Regions from separate parts of the Viridibacillus sp. FSL H8-0110 genome, predicted to be linked through region 3. Evidence: riboswitches for the same ligand, from Rfam matches in the RefSeq annotation. Region 3 holds a riboswitch; each other region holds the start of a gene.
The links. A riboswitch is a leader RNA that binds a small molecule or an ion and turns the genes downstream of it on or off. The one in region 3 is predicted to bind S-adenosylmethionine.
Positions count from the first base shown of each region.

Region 1: another riboswitch for S-adenosylmethionine. It lies ahead of MHH98_RS11575 (cyclase family protein); the one in region 3 lies ahead of MHH98_RS02295 (bifunctional homocysteine S-methyltransferase/methylenetetrahydrofolate reductase).
Region 2: another riboswitch for S-adenosylmethionine. It lies ahead of MHH98_RS20305 (M20 metallopeptidase family protein); the one in region 3 lies ahead of MHH98_RS02295 (bifunctional homocysteine S-methyltransferase/methylenetetrahydrofolate reductase).

Region 1 is NZ_JBBOPJ010000001.1:2,308,291-2,315,996, forward strand. It holds gene MHH98_RS11545 (putative hydro-lyase) at 1-69, opposite strand, end outside; gene MHH98_RS11550 (NRAMP family divalent metal transporter) at 92-1,312, opposite strand; gene MHH98_RS11555 (LamB/YcsF family protein) at 1,327-2,088, opposite strand; gene pxpB (5-oxoprolinase subunit PxpB) at 2,299-3,024, shown strand; gene MHH98_RS11565 (5-oxoprolinase subunit C family protein) at 3,021-4,016, shown strand; gene MHH98_RS11570 (GNAT family N-acetyltransferase) at 4,160-4,615, opposite strand; gene MHH98_RS11575 (cyclase family protein) at 4,670-5,407, opposite strand; SAM riboswitch class I at 5,486-5,581, opposite strand; gene MHH98_RS11580 (ATP-binding cassette domain-containing protein) at 6,057-7,706, opposite strand, start outside.
Region 2 is NZ_JBBOPJ010000001.1:4,099,895-4,107,600, forward strand. It holds gene MHH98_RS20290 (aminoglycoside 6-adenylyltransferase) at 1-455, opposite strand, end outside; gene MHH98_RS20295 (CynX/NimT family MFS transporter) at 603-1,820, shown strand; gene MHH98_RS20300 (VOC family protein) at 2,002-2,811, opposite strand; gene MHH98_RS20305 (M20 metallopeptidase family protein) at 2,825-4,024, opposite strand; SAM riboswitch class I at 4,196-4,301, opposite strand; gene MHH98_RS20310 (nitric oxide synthase oxygenase) at 4,383-5,444, opposite strand; gene MHH98_RS20315 (GGDEF domain-containing protein) at 5,796-6,983, opposite strand; gene MHH98_RS20320 (DUF5050 domain-containing protein) at 7,424-7,706, opposite strand, start outside.
Region 3 is NZ_JBBOPJ010000001.1:444,731-452,436, forward strand. It holds gene MHH98_RS02275 (M24 family metallopeptidase) at 1-261, shown strand, start outside; gene MHH98_RS02280 (Na+/H+ antiporter) at 327-2,360, opposite strand; gene MHH98_RS02285 (protoporphyrinogen oxidase) at 2,623-4,011, shown strand; gene MHH98_RS02290 (class A sortase) at 4,161-4,823, shown strand; SAM riboswitch class I at 4,997-5,103, shown strand; gene MHH98_RS02295 (bifunctional homocysteine S-methyltransferase/methylenetetrahydrofolate reductase) at 5,177-7,036, shown strand; gene metH (methionine synthase) at 7,017-7,706, shown strand, end outside.

The DNA.
Region 1 (7,706 bases), 1.9 Mb from region 3:
TCCAGTCAATTCACCATTTCGAATTAATGCTCGAATAGCATCTGGAGTCATCGTATCGTATTGTGTCATCACAATTCCCCTTTCTTTTTCACTAGCTAAATAGTTTTGGTAATTCGATAATAAGTGTACGAACGCTAAGTACAGCCATAACAACTACAACAAAAATACCAGGGATGGTTAACCACATCGGATGCTTATAATTACCAACAACATCTTTTTTATATGCTGCGATCAATAACGTACCAAGTGCAAGCGGTAAGATTATTGCATTGATTGCTCCTACTAAAACTAGAATTTTCACAGGTTTACCAACGAATGCAAATGTGATAGTTGATACAACGATAAAGGCGATAATTACCCAGTTATGATATTTTTCAATTAATGGATGGAATGAACGAATAAATGATACTGATGTATATGCAGCACCTACTACAGAAGTAATAGCTGCAGCCCACATAATAACACCAAACATACGATAACCGATTTCACCTGCAGCTAATTTAAAGACAGAAGCCGGTGGGTTAGCAGGGTCAATTGCTAAACCTTGGTGTACAACACCTAATACTGCTAAAAACAGAGCTACACGCATAATACCTGTAGCAGCAATACCCGTTACAGAACTCTTTGTTACATCTGGTAAAGATTCTATACCTTTAACACCTGCATCAAGTAAGCGGTGGCCACCGGCGAATACAATGTAACCACCAACTGTTCCTCCAACTAAAGTTACGATTGATAAAATATCCAGTTTTTCAGGTGTAAATGTATTAGCTAATGCATCACCAACTGGAGGCGATGTTGTAAAAGCAACGTACATCATTAGTAAAATCATGATAAAGCCAGCTGCTTGTGCAACCTTATCCATCGCTTTACCTGCCTCTTTTACAAGGAAAATGAAAATTGCAAAAATTGCACTTATTACTGCACCCGTAATCGGATCTAAGCCGAGCATAGCATTTAATCCTAGACCAGCTCCTGCAACGTTACCAATATTAAATGCTAGACCACCAATAACAATCATGATGGCTAATACAATACCTAAACCAGGAAGTACTTTGTTGGCAATCTCTTGACCACGCATACCTGATACTGCGATGATACGCCAAACATTCATTTGAGCAAAGACATCTAAAATAAGTGAAACTAAAATAACAAAGGCAAAACTAGCACCTAATTGTTGTGTAAAGACCGTCGTTTGTGTTAAAAACCCTGGTCCAATCGCTGATGTTGCCATAAGGAAAGCAGCTCCTAATAAGACGCTGCGTCCTACTTTCTTTCTCCCTTGCCCTTGATCTAAGTTAACCTTTGTCATATGAAAACCCCTTTTTATACGTGAAATGCTTGAACGTTGATGTTGTTTTTCTCCAATGTGTTTCGAATATATTTTGCAAATGCAAGAGCATGTACTCCATCCCCATGGATACAAACAGTGTCCGCTCGCAATAATACTTTCGTTTGTTGTTGAGACTCAATATAGCCTTCTTTGACCATCGTTACGACTTGATTTACAGATTGTTCTTCGTCTGTTACTAAAGCATCTGATTGTGTACGTGAAGTAAGTGATCCATCCGCTTGATATGTACGATCAGAAAATACTTCATGAACTGTTTGGAGACCAAGTTTTTCTCCTGCCTTCGTTAACTCACTTCCAGCTAATCCAAATAACACAAGTTCAGGTGAGACATCATAGACAGCTTGTGCTATAGCCTCAGATAATGCCTGGTCTTTCGCAGCCATATTATATAAAGCTCCGTGAGGTTTTACGTGCTGCATTTTCTCTCCACAAGTAGATAAAAACCCTTGTAGTGCACCAATTTGATATACGACCATGTCATAGCCTTCTTGAGGAGTAATTTGCATTGGGCGACGTCCAAAGCCATTTAAATCTGGTAATCCAGGATGAGCACCAATTTTTACCCCTTTTGCAATAGCCATTTTAACAGTTTCCCTCATCACTGTTGGGTCTCCGGCATGGAAACCACATGCTACATTAGCTGAAGTAATATAATTTAAAATCTCTTCTTGTTCCCCTAGTTTGTATTGACCAAAACTTTCTCCTAAATCGCAATTCAAGTCTACACGAAACATTTTCTCAGCCCCTTACTAATTGAAAATCAATTTAATGTCAGTTTTTCTAACACAAAATTTATATTATCACTAAATCATTATTCTGAAAACATTTATTTTTGAACTTTCTCACTATAGTGAATTATCAAATGTAAATATCTTACTTGTCATTTACCTTTATGTATCTATATGATTATAATGTTTAAAACGCAAAATGAGGGGTTGTACACTATGGGAGAAGAATTTAAACATGTGAAATTTAAACCTTTAGGAGATTCAGCAGTGATGGTTCAAATCGGAAATACGATTGATCCATCGAACTGTACTATCTTACAAAATTTAGCATCATTGCTTGAGGAACAGCCATTTGAAGGTTTTATTGAAGCTGTTCCAGCATATACAAATATTACAATCTACTACAATCCTTACACTCTTTTTAAGGTTAATGGAAATGTAACATCATATAGCTTTGTATGTCAGTATGTGCAACAACTGATCACTCAAATGACAACAGTTAAACAACACACGCAAAGAGTAGTTGACATTCCCGTTGTCTATGGTGGTGAATACGGCCCAGATTTAGAATATGTAGCCAAAATCAATGGCTTAACGACTGATGAAGTCATTCAATTACATAGTGCGAATGAGTGTCTTGTTTATATGCTTGGTTTTGCACCTGGCTTTGCTTTTATGGGAGGCATGAATGAAGCTATAGCAACACCTCGAAAAGAAACACCTAGACTTGCCATTCCCGCACTTTCGGTTGGGATTGCAGGTAAACAAACGGGAATTTATCCATTTGAAACACCTGGTGGCTGGCAAATTATCGGTCGTACACCACTCGATTTATTTTTACCAAATGAAACACCTCCTTCTCTTTTACAAGCAGGTGATTGTATTCGCTTTAAACCAATATCAGAAAAAGAATACAAACAATTGAAGGAGACAAGATCATGACAGTTACAATCGTTAAACCTGGTTTATTAACTACCATCCAAGATTTAGGGAGATTCGGGTCACAAAAATATGGAGTCATCGTTAGTGGAGCTATGGATGCTTATTCATTAAGAATTGCGAATATTCTTGTAGGTAACCTAGAAAGTGAAGCCGTAATTGAGGTTTCATTATTTGGGACTGTATTACAATTTAATGATGACCACCTAATTGCACTTACAGGTGGAGATTTAACTGCAACGATTAATAACGAACCAACACCACTTTGGCGTCCATTTATTGTGAAAAAAGGAGACGTATTAAAGTTTAAAAGAGCCCACAAAGGTTGTCGTGCTTATGTAAGCTTTGCTGGCGGTATTCAAGTTCCTACTGTAATGAATAGTAAAAGTACATATTTAAAGGCGGGCATGGGCGGATTTGAAGGCAGAGCATTACAAAAGCAGGATGAAGTAATTATCGGACCTTATACTAAAAAAAATAAAGAAATACATCAATATGCAATACAACTAGTAGGTCCTGCTTCGTGGTCTGTAAATTACAACGAATTAATCTCATTAAATCAACAACAAACAATACGAGTGATGCCTAGTACTGAGTGGGATAGTTTTACCACTGAAAGTCAGCAGTGCTTAACAAACAACTCCTACACGCTTTCTACAGAGGCTGATCGTATGGGGTACCGCTTTGAGGGACCAGCATTATCTTTGACAGAGAAATTCGAATTATTATCAGAGGCTGTTACGTTTGGTACCGTTCAAATCCCACCTAGTGGTAAACCGATTATTTTAATGGCTGATCGCCAAACAACTGGTGGTTACCCGAAAATGGTTCAAGTCATTACTGCTGATTTAGCTAGCCTTGCACAGTTACAAACAGGTGCTAAAATTCATTTCGAACTAGTAACATTAGAAGAAGCTCAACAAGCATTAATAGCAAATGAGCAAAAAATAAAAACCATTGCTGCTGCTATTCGCTGTTCTGCAAAGCTTTCTTAATATTAAAAAGAGTGCCTTGTATTGTCCAACTAAAATATAGAAGAACAAAAAGAAAAAGCATGTTTTGAATGAAGATTATTCAAAACATGCTCTTATTGTTTTTTATTTAATCTTTTTGTTAATAGAATGATTAATCAATATACTTATAACTCTAATGTCATAAATACACTATTCGGCTCCTCAATGTAATTAGAAAATGGCCTACAATATTGAAACCCATTTTTCAAATACAGCTTCTTTGCGGGTTCAAAAGCCTCCATTGAACCTGTTTCTAAACTTAAACGCTTATAATTGCGGTGCCTAGCCTCTTCAATAATATGCTCAAGCATACGCCCTGCAACGCCTCTCCGTAAGTATAATGAAGAAGTACGCATGGATTTTATTTCACCATGGTGTGCATCCAGTTCTTTTAGTGCTCCGCAACCAATTAATGCACCGCCTTCCCATGCACTCCAGAAAGTAATTTCTGTTTTTTTCAATTCCTCGATAGTTAACGCATGTATACTTTCTGGTGGAGAATTTAGTGCCATACCTTGAAGATGCTCCTCCAACAACGCTTTAACTTCATCTCTTGATAAATCATCAATTTTAATATCCAAAGAGTTCACCTTCAGTTTCAATTATTCATTTGCTAGTATTTTTTAGATGAATATTTAAGGCAGAATAGCAAATGATCGAACTGGGAAGCCAGAAGCCTTCTCAGGTTTAGGAACGATGTTAAAGATGACAGCCCCTTTTGCAGGTAGCTGGTCTAGATTAGTAAGCAACTCTACTTGATATGTATCTTGTTCCAATACATATAGTTCACCTAGTAATGCATTGTTTTGACGGTATAAAATGCTAGAATCCGTATCAAAAGTTTCATGCCCTACTGCTTTGATATGACGCTCTTCAAACAAGAACTTAAGTGCATCTACTGACCATCCTGGTGCATGTGGATTTCCATCTGCATCAAAGTTATTAAATGCTTCAACATCAGGCCAACGTTTGCTCCAATCCGTACGAAGAGCAACAAATGTACCTGCCTCAATTTCTCCATGTTCGGCCTCAAATTTCAAAATATCTTCAACTGCAATGGTGAAATCATGATTTTCTGCTGCATCTTTAGAATGATCTATTACAACAAGGGGCAATGCAAGCTCTTTTAAATCTAATTCTTCTAAATAACGAGCATCACGAACAAAGTGAATAGGTGCATCTAAATGTGTTCCATACTGTCCAGCAAATGCAAAATTCTGAGCAAAAAAGCCATCATCATGTGAAAATAGAGTTGTTTTTTCTAACCCTTTAAATGCGTTGAAACGTGGTGTTTCTGCTCCAAAAGTATGTGTTAAATCAATCCATTTCTTTTCCTTTAACGTTTGTAGTGCATTGATTAATTCTGTTGACATATCCATCACCTCATCATTTTTTTAAAACAAAAAAACCTCTCCTTGATAAGAAGAGGTTGGCGATATGTCCATGCACTCTTCTTATCTTCAAGCATACGCTTCTGGAATTAGCACGGTACATCGTCCGTTGCTGAGATTTCATAGGGCCAGTCCCTCCACCTCTCTGGATAAGAAAAAAGTTATTTTGTTGATTCTTAATTTACAACTTTAGAAATCTATTGTCAATGAAAATTTTAGAAAATTCTTTATAATATATGACTCTTATAATCAATTATGATAACTTTTCCTTCTAAATTAAAGGCATCAGATACGATTCTAGCCTCGTTTGATACCAAATACTATCCATCTAGCATCTATATCTTCATTCACATATTTTTTATTGTTGTATTCTATATTACTTAATGAACGAACTATCTTTACATCGGAGTTAATGAATTCCTCTTGCAAATCTTCATGGTTGTTTGTGATCAAGTATGCATGGGTCCATAACCAATCTCCAATCTTTTGTCTAACCAGGTTGACAATTTTAATCCAACAATCCCTCTTCTGAATAGCATAAAAACTCATTTGCAATTTTTTATTGCAAATGAGTTTTCTTCATTGCGTGACAGCTAATCTTTACTTAAATATCACATTTTTTATATTTAATTTAATTATTTTGCTCAAGGAATTGATATATCCCCATCATCTCTCGCTTATTCAAATCACGAATACGATTGAAAATTGGAATATGAGCTACAGCCTCAAGATTTGGACTTTCAGCAACAACATCACTTACTTTGCCAGTTAACCATGTTTGCACGTCTATGCCATCTACGATTTCCTTACGCCCTTCATCATTGATGCCACTTTCATAACAACTAACACATGGTACTGATAATTTATACACACCATCATGTAGTCCATCTTCAGAAATTACTTTCTTCCCTTTACAGAAAGGACATTGATGACTTTTTTTAATCTTATTAATTTGAGTGACAATTTTTTTGTAACCAAACGCTTCATAGACATAGGTAAGCTTTTTATATTTACCATTGGTGAAATACTTATCAATGATCGTTTCTCTCGTTTCGGTAATATTGTCAAAATCACAGATGGTGATCCGATTATTCATGCTGATGGATTCGATATTGCCGCTAATACTGCCCCAAAAAGGTAGTACATTTTGTAAAACCATTTCATAATGGGCAAAGCTTCCCTGCTCCAGTTCAAACATTTTCAAAGCAACCTGTGTTCCCCTAGGTAATAAGGAGACATCTTCAGTCAAAGTCATATCACCACCGACGATAGCTTTTAGTTTTTCTAGTATCTGTAACTTACCAACTGTTTTCAACACTTGATTAATAGGCTGCTGAATAATCTTTCGAATATCCGTGTCGTCAAATTTTAGCTTTTTATGATGGTTTAGCACGGTTCCTTCACAGATTGGACAGGTAATCAACTCTTTAGATGCTTTTATTTGCTCTTTAATAATCGATTTAGATACAAATATATAGCGGCCAATGATTAAATTAAAGCCTTCCCAAATCCTCGAAGCTTTGCCTGCTTTATCATAGAATGACCTTTCCCAATACCCATATAAAAAGGTGTGTTTTTCTGCTTCCGTCATGTCATTAAAACTTTTACTTAAATCCTGACCGAGCTCATTCTTAATCTCATCAAAGAGGAATTGCAATTTTGGATATTGATAGAATTTTAAAACCTTCATTACTTCTGGATGGAATAGGCCATCCCAGAATGACACGGTTTTGTCCTGAATAACAATATCTATATCAAATTTTTCAATTAGTTGGCGCCCAGAGCAGGATGGACAATGGTTTTCTTGATTATAGAAATCAAAGCTATTCGTATTTTTATTGGTCGGATGAGCTGCCACAATATGGTTGATCAAGCCTCCCATTTCATAAAGAAAACTATATTGACTATACAAATGCCGTTCTAAATCAATAGCGATGACGGGTGCAATTGTTTCCGATTCGTATTCACCATAAATCAAACGTGCCATTGATGATAAGCTTTTTAGGATGCCACCCTTATAGACGTTTTCTGCATTTTTAAAATAGGCAATATGATTTTCTTTTAAGTAGTTAACCCCATTTTGTTGATTGAGTGTTGAAGAGATTCGTAACGGAACAACTCTGTCTTCACTGTTTTTTTGACGATAATAGTCTTCATGTCTGACAACATCTAGATGCTCTACAGGTGCAAGCTGTCTTTTACCAAAATCAACGATAAAATCAGAGTTTTCTAGCATATACGCATTATGTTCAATCATTATTATTGAGACAGTTTCATCTTG
Region 2 (7,706 bases), 3.7 Mb from region 3:
TTATAATGTTCTTCTGTCGGGCATTGCACCCAATAATTCACATCCGTTGGTGAAGGGAGTTTAGGAAGTGACCCATCTTTATCTAACAAGATTGTGGTTAAACTATCTTCCTTACAATATTCTTCTTGTTCTTCGACAGGGATAAGCATCAAATCAATTCGGTTTCCATCCGAAAATTGCATCAAGTATGTATAGCGCCCACCAAGTTCAGGAGGAAACAACACCATATCTTCTGGCGTTTGCATAATGATTCTCTCTCCAAAAATATTTACCCAATAAGGGGTGTTAGTAAATGATTTGATATCCGTCACAATATAAACGATATCAAAATCTTGAAAGGGATCCTTTTTCACATTCATATTTGTTCTTGAACCATTCATACAAACCGCGCGTACGCGATCATCATTTTTCGCTATATCTAGGATTAAATCCATCATTTGCTGCGCTGTTCTCATCATCAATACCCCCGTATTAAATTGGTGATTTTATTTTGAGCCATCTTATTATAATTATCAATTTTCTTTGATATAATTAACCTTTGTCAATTAGTAGGTTTAAAATATTATAAGATTTATAAATATATATAATAGGAGGAGTTACAATTGGCAACAAATAAAGCTGTTCAAAATGGCAACAAGCTAAAATGGAATCGTAAAGTTTGGCTACTTGTAATTGGGATTATTTTCATTGCTTCTACATTACGTGCTCCTTTAACTTCTGTAGGTCCAATTATCTCATTCATTCGTGATGGTCTTCATATTTCAAATGTATTAGCAGGATTTATCACAACGATCCCTTTGCTTGCTTTTGCTGCTATTTCACCATTAGCGCCAAAATTTTCAAAGCGCTTTGGCATAGAACGTACTTTACTATTCTCAACAGCATTACTTGCTGTAGGGATTCTTACTCGATCATTAGGTACCACATCCACACTGTTATTAGGTACTTCTCTAATCGGTGTAGCAATTGCTTTTGGAAATGTACTGTTACCAAGTTTGATTAAATTAAAATTCCCTTTACAAGTTGGGTTACTAACAGGAATTTTCACTGTTTCGATGAATCTATCTGCAAGTTTAGCAGCTGGTATTAGCTATCCACTTGCTAGCGGAGAACTCGGCTGGAGAATTGCGTTAGGTATCTGGTTCATTTTAGCAATAATCGCTATTATTGTTTGGGTCCCACAAATTCGTAAATCTAAGTCTGAATCTAATATTGGCTCTGAAACTAATAAAGAACACATCCCACTTTGGAAATCACCTCTAACTTGGACAGTTACATTAGCAATGGGCTTCCAATCTCTTATTTTCTATACAACTGCGGCTTGGATTCCTGAAATGTTGCAATCACAAGGTATGAGTGCTAATACAGCTGGGTGGATGTTCTCCTTTATGCAGTTCTCGCAATTACCTGCAACATTTATGATTCCCATTATTGCTGGCCGTAGAAAAGATCAACGCCCACTTGTTATTGTTTTCGGCGTTCTTTATCTAGTAGGATTCGGAGGTATTTTAGCTGGATGGACCTCTTTAACAGTGTTATGGATGATTTTACTTGGACTTGCAGGTGGTGCATCATTTAGTTTAGCTATGATGTATTTTTCACTGCGCACGCGTACTGCTCATGAAGCGGCAGAATTATCTGGTACTGCTCAATCACTTGGTTATTTATTAGCTGCTATCGGTCCTGTACTATTTGGCTATGTTCACGATATTACCAATAGCTGGACAACAGCTATCATTCTATTCATCTTTACAGTTCTGCTATTAGTAACTGTTAGTATGCATGCTGCAAAAGAAGGTTATGTTACCCCTGAAAAATAGAGTTGAATCCGAGCTTATAATGGTTAGGGTTTTTATATTACTAGGCGCAAGTTATCCACATAAAAAAGCTATTAGGTAGTTTAACCACTACCTAATAGCTTTTAATTTTTATTGTCTTTATAATTGCTGGCTTACTATTTCCCCTCCACTTTATGTCACACAATTATAATATTGCTATAAATTACTTCTCAAAATGATAGCGACCGTTAAATAATCCAATTGTGCCAGGTTCTTTAGCACCTGAAAAATTAACTTGGAATGGAAATTCGCCTTGTTCTGCTAATACTTTTGCAACAACTCCATCTCCAATAGGACTAGCAAAGTATAAGTCCCCTCCAGCTAATGTAAGAACCTGTACAATAGCATTCAACTCTGGATCGACATATGCTTCTGCAACCTCTAACCCTAAATAACGAGACCATTTTTCAGCAGTTTTTTCAGCATCTATTACAGCAAAAGTAACACCTGCAAATTCTAACTTTTCTGGTTGATTTCCAATGACACCTTTTTCAATTTGTTCCTGTCTACGGGCATCGTCATTATCGTCCCATTGAATAATAAATGGTAATTGAAGAGAGTCATTTCCTTCACCAGCATAAAGTAACTGCCAGCTAATAATACTGCCATCTGGTCGTTTTCTGTTCATTGGTACTGGCCCATTTACTGATAAACCTTGCTCTTTCAAACGCTCTGCTATACCTTCAATATCCGTTGTACGAGCTGCAAATCTTACGAAACCTTCTTTGAATTTATTATTTACTACTGTTTCAATAAGGCTGTGATGTAAATGTTTTGCCCCTGCTACTAATTCTCTGTCGTATGTACCAAGGTACTCTATATAACTTAGATCAAAGTAACTAAGTGCATTGTACGTTCCGCGCCCTTCATGAACGCCACCTTCAACAGCGTAAATTCCTTGATTTTGTAATGGCTTAATTACTTCTTTTGGCTCATCCACAAAATGTACTAAGTGATCAAAAGATAATGTCATGTTCCAGTCCCCCTTATTTAAATAAATAATGTGAAACGATTTTCACAAATGATTTCTCTATAGTTAATAACGCTCTTTCATCAAAATCAAATTTTGGATGATGATGTGCAAAATGAGTGCGTTCGTCGTCATTTCGTGAACCTGCTTTAAAATAAGTACCTGGCTTTTCATTTAAAAAGTACGCGAAATCCTCCCCACCCATTGACGGTTCAAAATCAATCACAGATTCTGTACCGAATTCTGCTTCAAATAATTCTTTCACAAGCTCTGTTTCAGTTGGATGATTGTAAAGGGCTGGGTAGCCATGCAAATAATCGATTTCACATGTGGCATGTGCTGATTCCGTTACTCCTTTGACAATTGAGTAGATTTCTTCTTTTACCTTACTCCGAACATCCTCTGTCATCGTCCGGACCGTTCCTTCAATAATTGCCGAATCTGCAATGATATTAAAGGCACTTCCAGCGTGGAATACACCAACTGTCACCACCGCTGCATCAAATGGATTTAAGCGACGACTGACAATTTTTTGCAACGCTCCAACGATTTCACTACCCACTATAATCGAATCGATGGATTGCTGTGGTTTCGCACCATGCCCTCCTAGTCCTTGGATTTTAATTGTGAATTTATCAACTGCAGCCATTTTGAAACCATCCCCAACAGATACCTTTCCAACTGGCGAACCCGAGTCTAAATGCGCACCAAATACATAATCTACATCCTTTAATACATCTTCAGCAATCATGAATTTCGCACCACCAGGAGGTTTTTCTTCCGCATGTTGGAAAACAAAAATGATGTTACCGTGCAGATGCTCTCTGTAATGGCTTAGCGTTTTCGCTGTTCCAAGTAATGAGGCTGTATGTCCATCATGACCACATGCATGCATAACACCATCTTTTTGAGATTTATAAGTAACTTCTTTTAAATCTGCGATTGGTAATGCATCAAAATCTGCTCTTAAAGCGATTGTTTGACCAGCTTGATCCCCCTTCAAAACACCGATTAAACCATTTCCGCCTATCCCTTTTTTCACCTCTAAACCGAAGCCCTCAAGTTTTTCTGCTATAAATTTTGCAGTTTCATATTCTTCAAAAGATAACTCTGGATGCTCATGCAAATATCTCCTCCATCCAACAATTTCATCAAAATCTTTATCTATTTCTTCATAAATTGTAGTTAAAAGTTCTTTTTGCGTTATCGCACTCATTCAATATTCCTCCCTCAATTTATACCTTTAATTCAAATAGGTTTACTTTGAATTTGAGTTAAATTTTTTTCTTAGAACTTTTCATTATATGCTCTGTAAATTTATTTCATGATAATAAAAAAGTCGATTTCTCTATTTCATTTAGAGAAATCAACTCGGTATGTAAGTCTCTCCTCATCTATCAAGTTTTTAATCAACTTGCTGGAAGTAGCACCTTACTTTAATAGCGGTTGCTGAGATATCACAGGGCCAGTCCCTCCACCTCTCTTGATAAGAAAACCTATTGAATTAGTAGTAATTAAAATCATGTTACGCCAATCCATTGAAAATTGCAATAAATTTCCTGCTATTTTCTAAATCAATACGGCGCTTTCTGATAAAAATAATTTGGTGTTTTACGTTCATTGTCATATGGTTTATGGAATATATGCGTTGTAGCCGGTGATAACGGTGGAATAAGCCATGTCCAATTCCCTGTTACGTCACGCCCTGCAGTTTGTTCATTGGATTCGAAGCGTTTAAATTGTTGTGCTGCTGTATGGTGATCTACAATACTCACTTCATCTTCTTTATACGAATATAAAACGGCCGCATTCAATTCAACTAATGCACGGTCTTTCCATAAGGAAGAATTTGAAGATGTATTTAAACCCATTTTTTCTGCGATTGTCGGTAACATATTATATCGATAATCATCTGCTAGGTTACGCGCACCAATTTCCGTTCCCATATACCAGCCATTAAACGGAGCAGCTGCATATGTAATACCACCAACTTCTAATTTCATATTCGAAATCATCGGTACCGCATACCACTTCAGACCAAGTTCCTTAAACCACTCAAATTCAGGGTGTCGGATTGGTACTTCTAATATATATTCAGCTGGAATATCGAATACTTGCGGTTCTCTTTCTCCAATTTGAATAACTAGTGGCAAAACATCGAAACGCCCACCTTTTCCTTGCCAGCCAAGTTGCTCACATTTCTTCGTAAACTCTACCGAATCTGGATCTCCAACAACGCCATTTGCTGTTTCATACCCAGCATAGCGGATTAATTGATGATTCCAAACACGTACGTTAGGTTGAGAGAAAATTGTAATCGTCGGACGGATTCGACCACCATTTGTTGCAAAATCAATATGCTCTAGAAGTCCTTGAAAAATGTCGTGCTCGCTTGTCAATTCCCGCTTATCAAGCACTTGCAACGTTTGCCAAAACAAACGACCTATACATTTATTACTATTACGCCAACCTACTTGTGCACCAAATCTCAGTTCATCTATTGTATGTTCATAATATCCATTATCTTGGATATCATTCTCTACTTCAACTAAGCGTCTTACTAACTCCTCTTCAGATCGCTCCGTTTCCGAATAATACAACTTTATAAAATCAATAGCCTCATTCAACATCGCCATAGTTCCTCCTGTCACCACTCGACTTCCTATCTACCATCATAGAAGAATTGATTTCCATCAGACAAGGCATAAGACTTAAATAATGTGGTGATTTTGTGGCAACTTCCAATTTTGGCATAAACCGATTTGATTTGAATGAATTTTTAGAATAAAAAATAAAATAATATCTTCTTAAAATTCAGCTTAAAGTGTAAATAAAAAACGCCCCCGAAAGGATTTAGTTGAAAAATATATTCTAATTCCATTAGAAGTCTATTTATTAAATTTTTTTGGCATTGGTATCCCACTCTCCACAGAGAGTAAACACGATTCATTACTTATAATCAAGATTATATACTTATTACCGAATAATCATACAATCGAATAATTATTACGACCGCTTTTTTTTACTTTATATAATGCTTTATCGGCGCTTTTGATTACAGTTTCTACATCAGTTGAGTTAGAACAAGGCAATGTACAAGCGCCAATACTTACCGTCACAATGTTAGATACAGGTGAATTTTCGTGAAGAATAAACAATTTTGATATAGCCATTTCAATCAATTTGCATTGTGTGTGGACCTGTTCTTCCGTCAAATCCCTTCCAACTACGACAAATTCTTCCCCACCCCACCTTACTGGGATACAATCGTATTCTTGTACTGTATCGGCAATTGCTTGTGCGATAGAACGCAGTGTATTATCGCCACGATTGTGTCCATGATGGTCATTATAATTTTTGAAGTAATCGATATCAATTAAAATAATTGTCACATCTATAGATTGTTCAGCACGATTTCTGTATATATCTTGTATATCTCGTTGAAAGCCATGTCGATTATAGATACCCGTCAACTCATCATAATAGGCTTTTAATGACAATTGCCTATTTGCTTTTTGTAGCTGATCTGTCAATATCGCATTTCGTTTCAATTCTACAAGCCACTGTTCCTTCGTTTTATATGACTTCAAATAATCTCTGTAAACTACTCTTGAAATTATAAAAGTTATGATAACAATAAGCGCTACAAAGTAAAGTTGTAGATAGAATAGATAGAAATCATGATGAGCTATTGGAATTCCTACTACTAAAATTGTAGTTGCAATTATGATAGGCAACAATATTTGGTTTATTGATGTATAAAATAGTACTGCACAAAGTAGCATACACAATGTATAGACCATAAAATCCTGATATTGTACTTGATCCATTACAGAAATAATCGCTCCATAAATCATTGAAATGGTAATATAGACAACAATAATTTTTTCCCATTTATCAATATGTTTAACAGAGTAATTGGATACCTTCATTTGTCTACTAACAATGTAAAAACAATATATATTAAACAAACAAAATGACGTATATACCGCCATATATTGAAATGGGAAATTCGGATGAAAACTTGAAAAAGACGTAATTCCAATATTAACAATACCAATCAAAACAATAACAACCACATACACTTTTGTTATCAACAACATGCGTGACATATTATCCAACAATCGTTCTTTTCGAAAAACAAGCTCTTGTTTAGAGTCTTGGTCCTTCCTCATAGGGGCCACTCCCATCAATCGGCTCGCATTATTCCCTTATGAAATCCTATTTTGTACAATACATTCCAACACTGCTATAAAAATATTTCACCTTCGATTGAACCTAATTCATAGTCCTAAACTTAACAATACACACGTTTCATAGTATTAATCCCCCTAAAATAACCATAGATAGATGCACACAATTATGTCAATGGTAACGGATTTGTTTAATAAATTATATAATATAAGTTCTTTACTTAGATTTAATACTAATTTAGAGCATTTATTTAGTAATACTAACCATCAGTTCTAAACAAATTCTGAACAAAATGTGATGTGCTAGACAATTATTTACATTATTAGTAATTAACAACTGTCTAAATATTAAATCAGAAATACTAAAAACCCTAACTTCTGTAGAAGTTAGGGTTTTTAACAGTATTTTACAGTTAATATTTTCATTTAGCATTAAAAGCTAATTGGCGCATCTTCCCTGATTCATTTTCTTTATAATAAAGTACTTTACTTTTTACATACAAGTCTACGACATGGGTGGATTTTATTTTAGTTTTATTTTGACCATTTAACTTCACTTTATATAAATAACCACCATCAGAATAATTACTATAGTAAATCCATTGGCCATATACGGCTAAGAAAGGTGCTCTGTCGTTGACAACTTTTAATTGCTTATTACTTTTTTTATCCATCTTAAATAACTGATCATTTTTGTTATTTGAA
Region 3 (7,706 bases):
GAAGAAAAAGGATTCGGAAAGCAATATGGGCATGGTTCTGGACATGGGATAGGGTTAGATATTCATGAGGACATTTTCATGTCTCCAGTTTCGGAAGAGGTATTACAAGAAGGAATGGTGTTAACGGTTGAACCTGGTATTTATTTACCTAATGTAGGTGGAGTTCGTATTGAAGATGATGTTCTAATAAAAAAGGATGGAATAGAAATTTTGACTTCTTCTCCAAAAGAGTTAATTATTTTATCTATGTCTATAAAATAAGACAACTGTCAAAAAATCTGTACAGTAAAAAAGAACGACTGACTATGTCAGTCGTTCTTTTTCTTTTATTCACTCATTTCATACAACGATATGCTTTCAATATAGTTTACAAATCTACGCAATTCTTTTTCTTCTGTTCGGTCAATTTCACCGGCTTCGTACATTTTTTGGATTTCCAAACGTTCAGTTTCAATTAAAAGAGCGCGTAATTCCTCTTTTATTTCATCGCGGCGTTCAGAATTTCGAGTGACGGATTGCTTCATCCTATCCATAATTCTGCGATATTCGTAAATAATAGAATTAGCAAGATCAGGGTTTTCTTCTGATTTTGCATATTGTTCTAGAGCATCAATGCCTGCTCCTAAAGCGTGCATACGTAACTCTTTCTTTTGGCGGAAATATTCAATCCGTTTATCCTTATTTAAACTGTATCTTTTTCGAGTAGTTTTCCAGTGAAGTAAAATTCTATAGAGAATAGTGATTACTTTTGGGCGATTTGGATTACTAATATTCTTTTCGCGTTCTTTAAAAGCAGCTTGGCATGCAGAGTATATATCCGGATCTAAGTTTTGGTCCTTTTGATTCTTTTCTATATAGTCCTTTTCTGCTTTTAACCCAATTAAACGTAGTTTTTTTATTTGATGCTTGCGTTCTTTAGAAGCTAATTTTTCTGCGTTGAGCTCTACATCGATTTGATTGAACATCATTTTTGCTTCGTCTATTAATTCAAAAGCTACAGTTTGGTTTTCTTCAGTCATCACTGTATTTATTTTACGGACTGAAGCAAGCAGTAAGCGTTTTTTGGCTTCATTAAAAGTGAGCTTTCCTTCTCGTATTTCTAAAACTTCTTCTTCATCAATTAAAAGAGGTAAGAAAATTGTAGCAATTAGCAATGTAAATAAAATAACACTAGATGCTAAAAACAAAATCAGCGAACGCTCTGGAAACAAATCTCCGTTATCAACTAGTAAAGGAAGTGATAAAACACCGGCCATCGTTACAGCGCCACGAACGCCTGTTAAGCTAGTCAGCAAACTCGCCTTCAGACTAGGCCTTTCTATTTCTTGAATTGCGTCTTTTTTATATTCATAGTGAGAAAAAGCATATGACCAAATGAAACGAATACCTAAAATAACAAAACCAATTGCAATAGAGTAACCGATAATTTGCCAGTTATTCATGGATGGATTCTCTAACGTTTCTGTCATCGACAACGGAATGTTTAATCCAAGTAACAGGAATACGACTCCGTTTAAAATGAACAGCACGATGGACCAAGTGTTTTCTGTAATTATTTGTTCTTCAGCAATTAAAGTCTCAGTATGATCTTTTACAAGTGCATGCACAATTCCACCTACAACGACTGCAATGACCCCTGATGCATGAAAGACATCCTCTGCAATGAAATAAATGATAAAAGGTGTTAAAAGCTGTAATAATGAATGAAAAACGACATCATGGATGCCTTTTTTTCGAAGTGTAAAGCGCAGTTGCGTAATGATGATACCTAAAATTAGACCAAGTATAGCCCCAGCCAAAAATGTATAAGTAAACTCGAAAAAAGCTTCCTTAATTGAAAAGTACCCTGTCACAACAGCTGCCACGGCGAATTTGAAAGCAACTAAACCAGAGGCATCATTAATAAGTGATTCACCACGAACGAGGTTTAAAATCTTCTCGGGTATTTGAATACGCTTTGCAATACCGTTTACTGCTACAGGATCTGTTGGTGATAAAATGGCTGCAAGTGCAAATGCAGCAGCTAGAGGTATATCAGGAATTAGCCAATGGATAAAGTAACCACCGCCGAGCGTCGTTAGAAGGACTAATATAATGGCATTCCCAAGAATAGGTGTGCGCATTTTCCACAGTTCTTCTCTAGGGAAATTGCGTCCGTCATTATACAAAAGTGGGGCAACAAAAAGTAATAAAAACCATTCAGATTCAAGCTGAAGCGTCATTTCATTAGCGAATATAGCTAATAGAACGCCAAGTGCTATTTGGATTAGTGCTGTAGGTATAAATGGAATATAATGTCCAATTACATTTGATAATAACAGGCAAACTAATAGTAATAGGATTGTAATTAATAAATCCATAATAAACTCCCTTCAAAAAAAGTATCGATAGAAAAGTAAGTATTTATTCATTACCCTTTTTCAGAAATAAATGTACTGTATAAAGAAAATTTCAAGAATATTTATGAAAAGGCCACGTTAAATTTGACAAAGGTGTAAACGTTCGCAAATAAGTGCGTGAATTTGTGATGGATATCATGACAGTTTCGAAAATGAAAGTTTATACTAGAACTACAAACAACCAATTAAAATAAAACAGAATCCGTTGTGAGGAGTGAATATATTGAAAACAGTTGTTGTAGTTGGTGGCGGTATAACAGGTCTTACTACTATGCATTATTTACAAAAGGAAAAAGAGGACAAAGGCTTAGATATAGATTTAGTATTGATTGAAAAGAATGACTACTTAGGTGGTAAAATGCACTCAGTAGAAAAAGATGGCTTTATTTTGGAGACGGGTGCAGATTCGATTGTTGCACGTCATTCTAGTGTTATGCCATTAGTAGAAGACTTAGGGTTACAAGATGATCTTGTATATAATGGTACAGGAATTTCGTATATTTACACAAATAATACATTGCACGCGATTCCAGCAGACAGCGTTTTTGGCATTCCTACAAGTGTAGAGTCCCTTGAAAGTAGCTCATTAGTTTCAGCAGAAGGAAAAAAAGAGGCGTTAAAAGATTTAGAAATGCCTAATGAGCATTTCACAAAGAATAGCTCAATCGGTTCTTTCTTAGAGCATTTCTTAGGAAAAGAGCTTGTTGAAAAACAAATCGCTCCAGTGTTATCAGGGGTCTATTCAGGGAAGTTAGACACGCTGACAATGGCTTCAACATTACCGTATTTACTCGAGTATAAAGAGCAGTACGGAAGTATTATTAAAGGGTTTGGCGCACATAAAGAAGAATTTCAAAAAGCGGCAAATAAAAAATTCATATCCTTTAAAAATGGATTATCTTCTTTATTTACCAGTTTTGAAGAGAAGTTAGCAGACGTTACAATTCTAAAAGGCGTTTCAACAAATCATATCGAAAAAAGCGGCGACAAATATAAATTGACATTTGATAATCACGAAGCAATTGAAGCTGATTTTATCGTGTTAACAACACCACATGATGTAACTCAAAAACTATTAAAAGATCCGAATTTGGACGAGGACTTCAACGATTTTAGCAATGCCTCACTAATTACGATGTATTTAGGTTTTAATATTCCCGATAGCCAATTACCTGCAGACGGTACAGGTTTTATCGTTTCTGAAAACAGTGATGTCAAATGTAATGCTTGTACATGGACAAGTCGTAAATGGAGTCATACTTCAAAAGACGGCAAATTACTTGTGCGTTTATTTTATAAAAACTCAAACCCAGATTTTGAAGAAATGAAGCATTCAAGTAAAGAGGAATTAACTGAAATTGCTTTAGAGGATATTGCAAAAAGCTTGAATATAGAAGCAGAGCCTACTGTTGTAGAAGTGACAAAGTGGAATGATTTAATGCCAGTTTACCATCTTGGTCATGGAAAAACAGTAGAAGCTTTATCAACTAAAATGGCCACTGCATATGAAAATGTATTACTTGCAGGTTGTTCTTATTACGGTGTAGGTATTGGCCCTTGTATTAAGAACGGGAAAGAAACAGCAGAATCAATTCTAGCAAAAATACATTAAAAAACAATCAAGGTAGGTAGAAAAGAGCTAAGGGATACCAATTTCATTAGCTCTTTCTTTTTGGGTTAATTTTAACGTTATGTCAAACTGCTTGAAAGTGCTAAGTGAATTGTTACTATTAAAATGAATGAGAAAAGAAGGTGGATAACATGCAGAAAAAGGGAAGTTTGATATTAGGCATTTTCTTGCTAGTAATTGGTTTAGTTTTTATTTTCTATCAGCCTATTATGGGATATTTCATTTCGAATATGTCGAAGGCAACGATTGAGCAACAAGACATAGCGTCAGCAATGAAGAATCTAGATGCGTCATTTGATTTTCAGCAAGTGGATGATTTAAATGTCAAAGATGTTGTAAAGGCACAATTCAATCAAAAAAAACTAAATGCCATTGGAGCTATTAGTGTACCTCAAGTGAATATGCGATTACCTATTTTATATGGTGTATCGAATACAAACTTAGCAATTGGTGCTGGTACGATGAAACGTGAACAAAAGATGGGAAAAGCTAATTATGCCTTAGCGGGTCATAATATGAATAATGGGAAGGCACTCTTTAGTCCTCTTACTAATGCGGAGGAAGGTATGCAAGTTTATGTAACCGACTTTAAAAAAATCTATGAATATAAAATTGATAAAATGCATATTGTACAACCGGAGCAAATTGATGTCATAAATGATTCAAATGAAAAAATGATAACGCTCGTTACATGTAATTATGATGGTTCTAAGCGACTGATTATTCAAGGTGAATTGGTTGAAATAAAAAGTTATGATAAGACATCAGCTAATAAAATTTTTGCAAATAAATAGTCATGAAGAAATGATTGTTGTTTCAACAAGTAATTGCCAAAACTCATCTTTTTTGTTTTGTAGCTAAAATATACTTATAATACAGAGTTTTGCTATAATTCTAAAAACGCTCTTGACGATATTCTTTTCTAGGGTTATGATTCTTTTAATTATTCTAACAATTAAATATATATTTCTTATCAAGAGAAGCTGAGGGACTGGCCCTTTGAAGCTTCAGCAACCAGCCATCTGGTCAGGTGCTAACTCCAGCGGATTTACAGATTGTCCGAAAAGATAAGAAGGAGCGAACATCGTAATCGTCAAGCCTTCTTATCCATAAGAAGGCTTTTTTATGTAGAAAGGAAGGGATTTTAATGGGATTACTTGAAAAATTGCAAACACAAGTGTTAACAGCTGACGGTGCGATGGGCACTTTATTATATTCTTACGGAATTGATTATTGTTATGAGGAATTAAACATTACCAAGCCTGAAGTGATTGAAAATATACACCAACAATATATAAAATCAGGCGCTGACATTATTCAGACTAATACGTATACAGCGAATGCCATTAAATTAGAACGTTATGGTTTAGAGAGCTCTGTAAAGGAGTTTAATGAATCGGCAATCGCCATTGCAAAACATGCTGCAGCACCAGGAGGCCAATTTGTCTTAGGGACAATTGGTGGTATTCGCGGTATTCGTAAAAGTGAAGCGACACTAGCTGAAATCATAGCTGCATTAGATGAGCAAGCGGGGTATCTATTAGCAGGTAATCCGGATGGTTTATTACTAGAGACGTACTATGATTTTGAGGAACTTTCATCTGTAGTGCAACATTTGAGAAAATTGACTGATGTACCAATCATCTCGCAAGTATCAATGCATGAACCAGGTATTTTACAAAATGGCTTATTATTAAATGATGCATTGCACCAATTAGAAGCTTTGGGTGCAGATATTGTTGGAGTAAATTGCCGTTTAGGCCCTCACCATACAATCCAAGCGTTTGAGGATGTAGAATTGCCATCCAAGGCATTCTTATCTGCATATCCAAATGCTAGTTTGCTAGATGTAGAAGATGGCAAAATTGTTTACGAATCAGAGGCTGATTATTTTGGCCGTGCTGGTGTTTTACTACGTGACCAAGGTGTTCGATTAATTGGAGGATGTTGTGGTACGACACCGAAGCATATAGAAGCTGTAAAAAAACGTATTGCTGACCTACCACCAATTGAAAATAAAATTGTAAAGAAGAAAAAAGTAATCGAGATTAAAGAAGCGACTCCTGATCAGCATGAGCCACTTCACGAAAAGGCGAAAAAGGAACGTACAATCATTGTAGAACTCGATACACCTCGCCACCTTGATACCACTGCCTTTATAGAGGGGGCGCAAATACTCAATGAAACAGGTGTTGATGCTGTCACTATGGCTGATAATTCATTGGCATCCCCTCGTATTAGTAACATGGCAATGGGCTCAATTTTGAAAATGCAAAATAATATTCGTTCCCTTGCTCATATTACTTGTCGTGATCGCAATCTCATCGGCTTACAATCGCATTTAATGGGTCTTGATGCATTAGGTATTAATGAGATTTTAGCAGTTACTGGAGACCCTACAAAAGTAGGTGATTTCCCAGGTGCAACTAGTGTTTATGATGTCTCAAGCCTAGAGTTACTTCAATTAATTAAACAGTTGAATGAAGGGATATCATTCTCAGGTAAACCTCTTCGTAAAAAGGCTAATTTCTCTATTGCAGCTGCATTTAATCCTAATGTACGAGTGCTTGATAGAGCCGTAAAAAGATTAGAAAAGAAAATTGAGTGTGGAGCAGATTATTTCATCACACAGCCTGTATATACGAAGGAAAAAATAATAGAGATATATGAAGCTACTAAACATTTAGAAACCCCTATTTTCATAGGAATCATGCCACTAACAGGTATCCGAAATTCAGAGTTTTTACATCATGAAGTACCAGGGATTAAGCTCTCTGATGAAGTACTTGAAAGAATGCGCGCAACGGGTAATGATAAAAATCTTGCAACTGCAGAAGGAATAGCGATTGCTAAGGAATTAATCGATACAGCCGCAGAGTTATTTAATGGTATTTATATCATTACGCCATTTACACGTTACGATATGTCAGTAGAATTGATTCATTATATTCAAGAGCTAGATCAACAGAAAGTAGGAGATCACAACTATGTTAAAACAACCAATTAAAGAACGACTCCAACAACATATTCTTATATTAGACGGTGCAATGGGGACTATGCTCCAAAATGCTAATTTAACTCCCGAGGATTTTGGTGGAGATGAATATGATGGCTGTAATGAATATTTGAATATCACACGACCTGACGTGATCGAAAATGTACACCGTGCTTATTTAGAGGCGGGTTCAGATATTATTAGTACGAATACATTTGGTGGGACTCCTGTTGTATTAAATGAATATGCATTGGGTGATCAAGCGCATGAAATTAACTTATTAGCAGTGCAAATCGCTAAAAAAGTAGCGGATGAATTGTCAACACCTGAATGGCCACGATATGTTGCTGGTGCAATGGGACCAACGACTAAAACCTTATCAGTAACTGGTGGTATTACATTTGATGAGCTATTGTATGACTTTTACGTGCAAGCTAAGGCATTAATTAACGGTGGAGCGGATTTGTTATTACTTGAAACAAGTCAAGATATGCTGAATGTTAAGGCTGGCACTTTAGGTATTAAACAAGCGTTTGAAGAGCTTGATAAAGAACTGCCTGTGATGATCTCGGGAACAATTGAACCTATGGGAACTACTCTGGCAGGGCAAAGTATTGAAGCCTTTTATATTTCAATTGAACATATTAAACCGCTATCAGTCGGGTTGAACTGTGCTACTGGA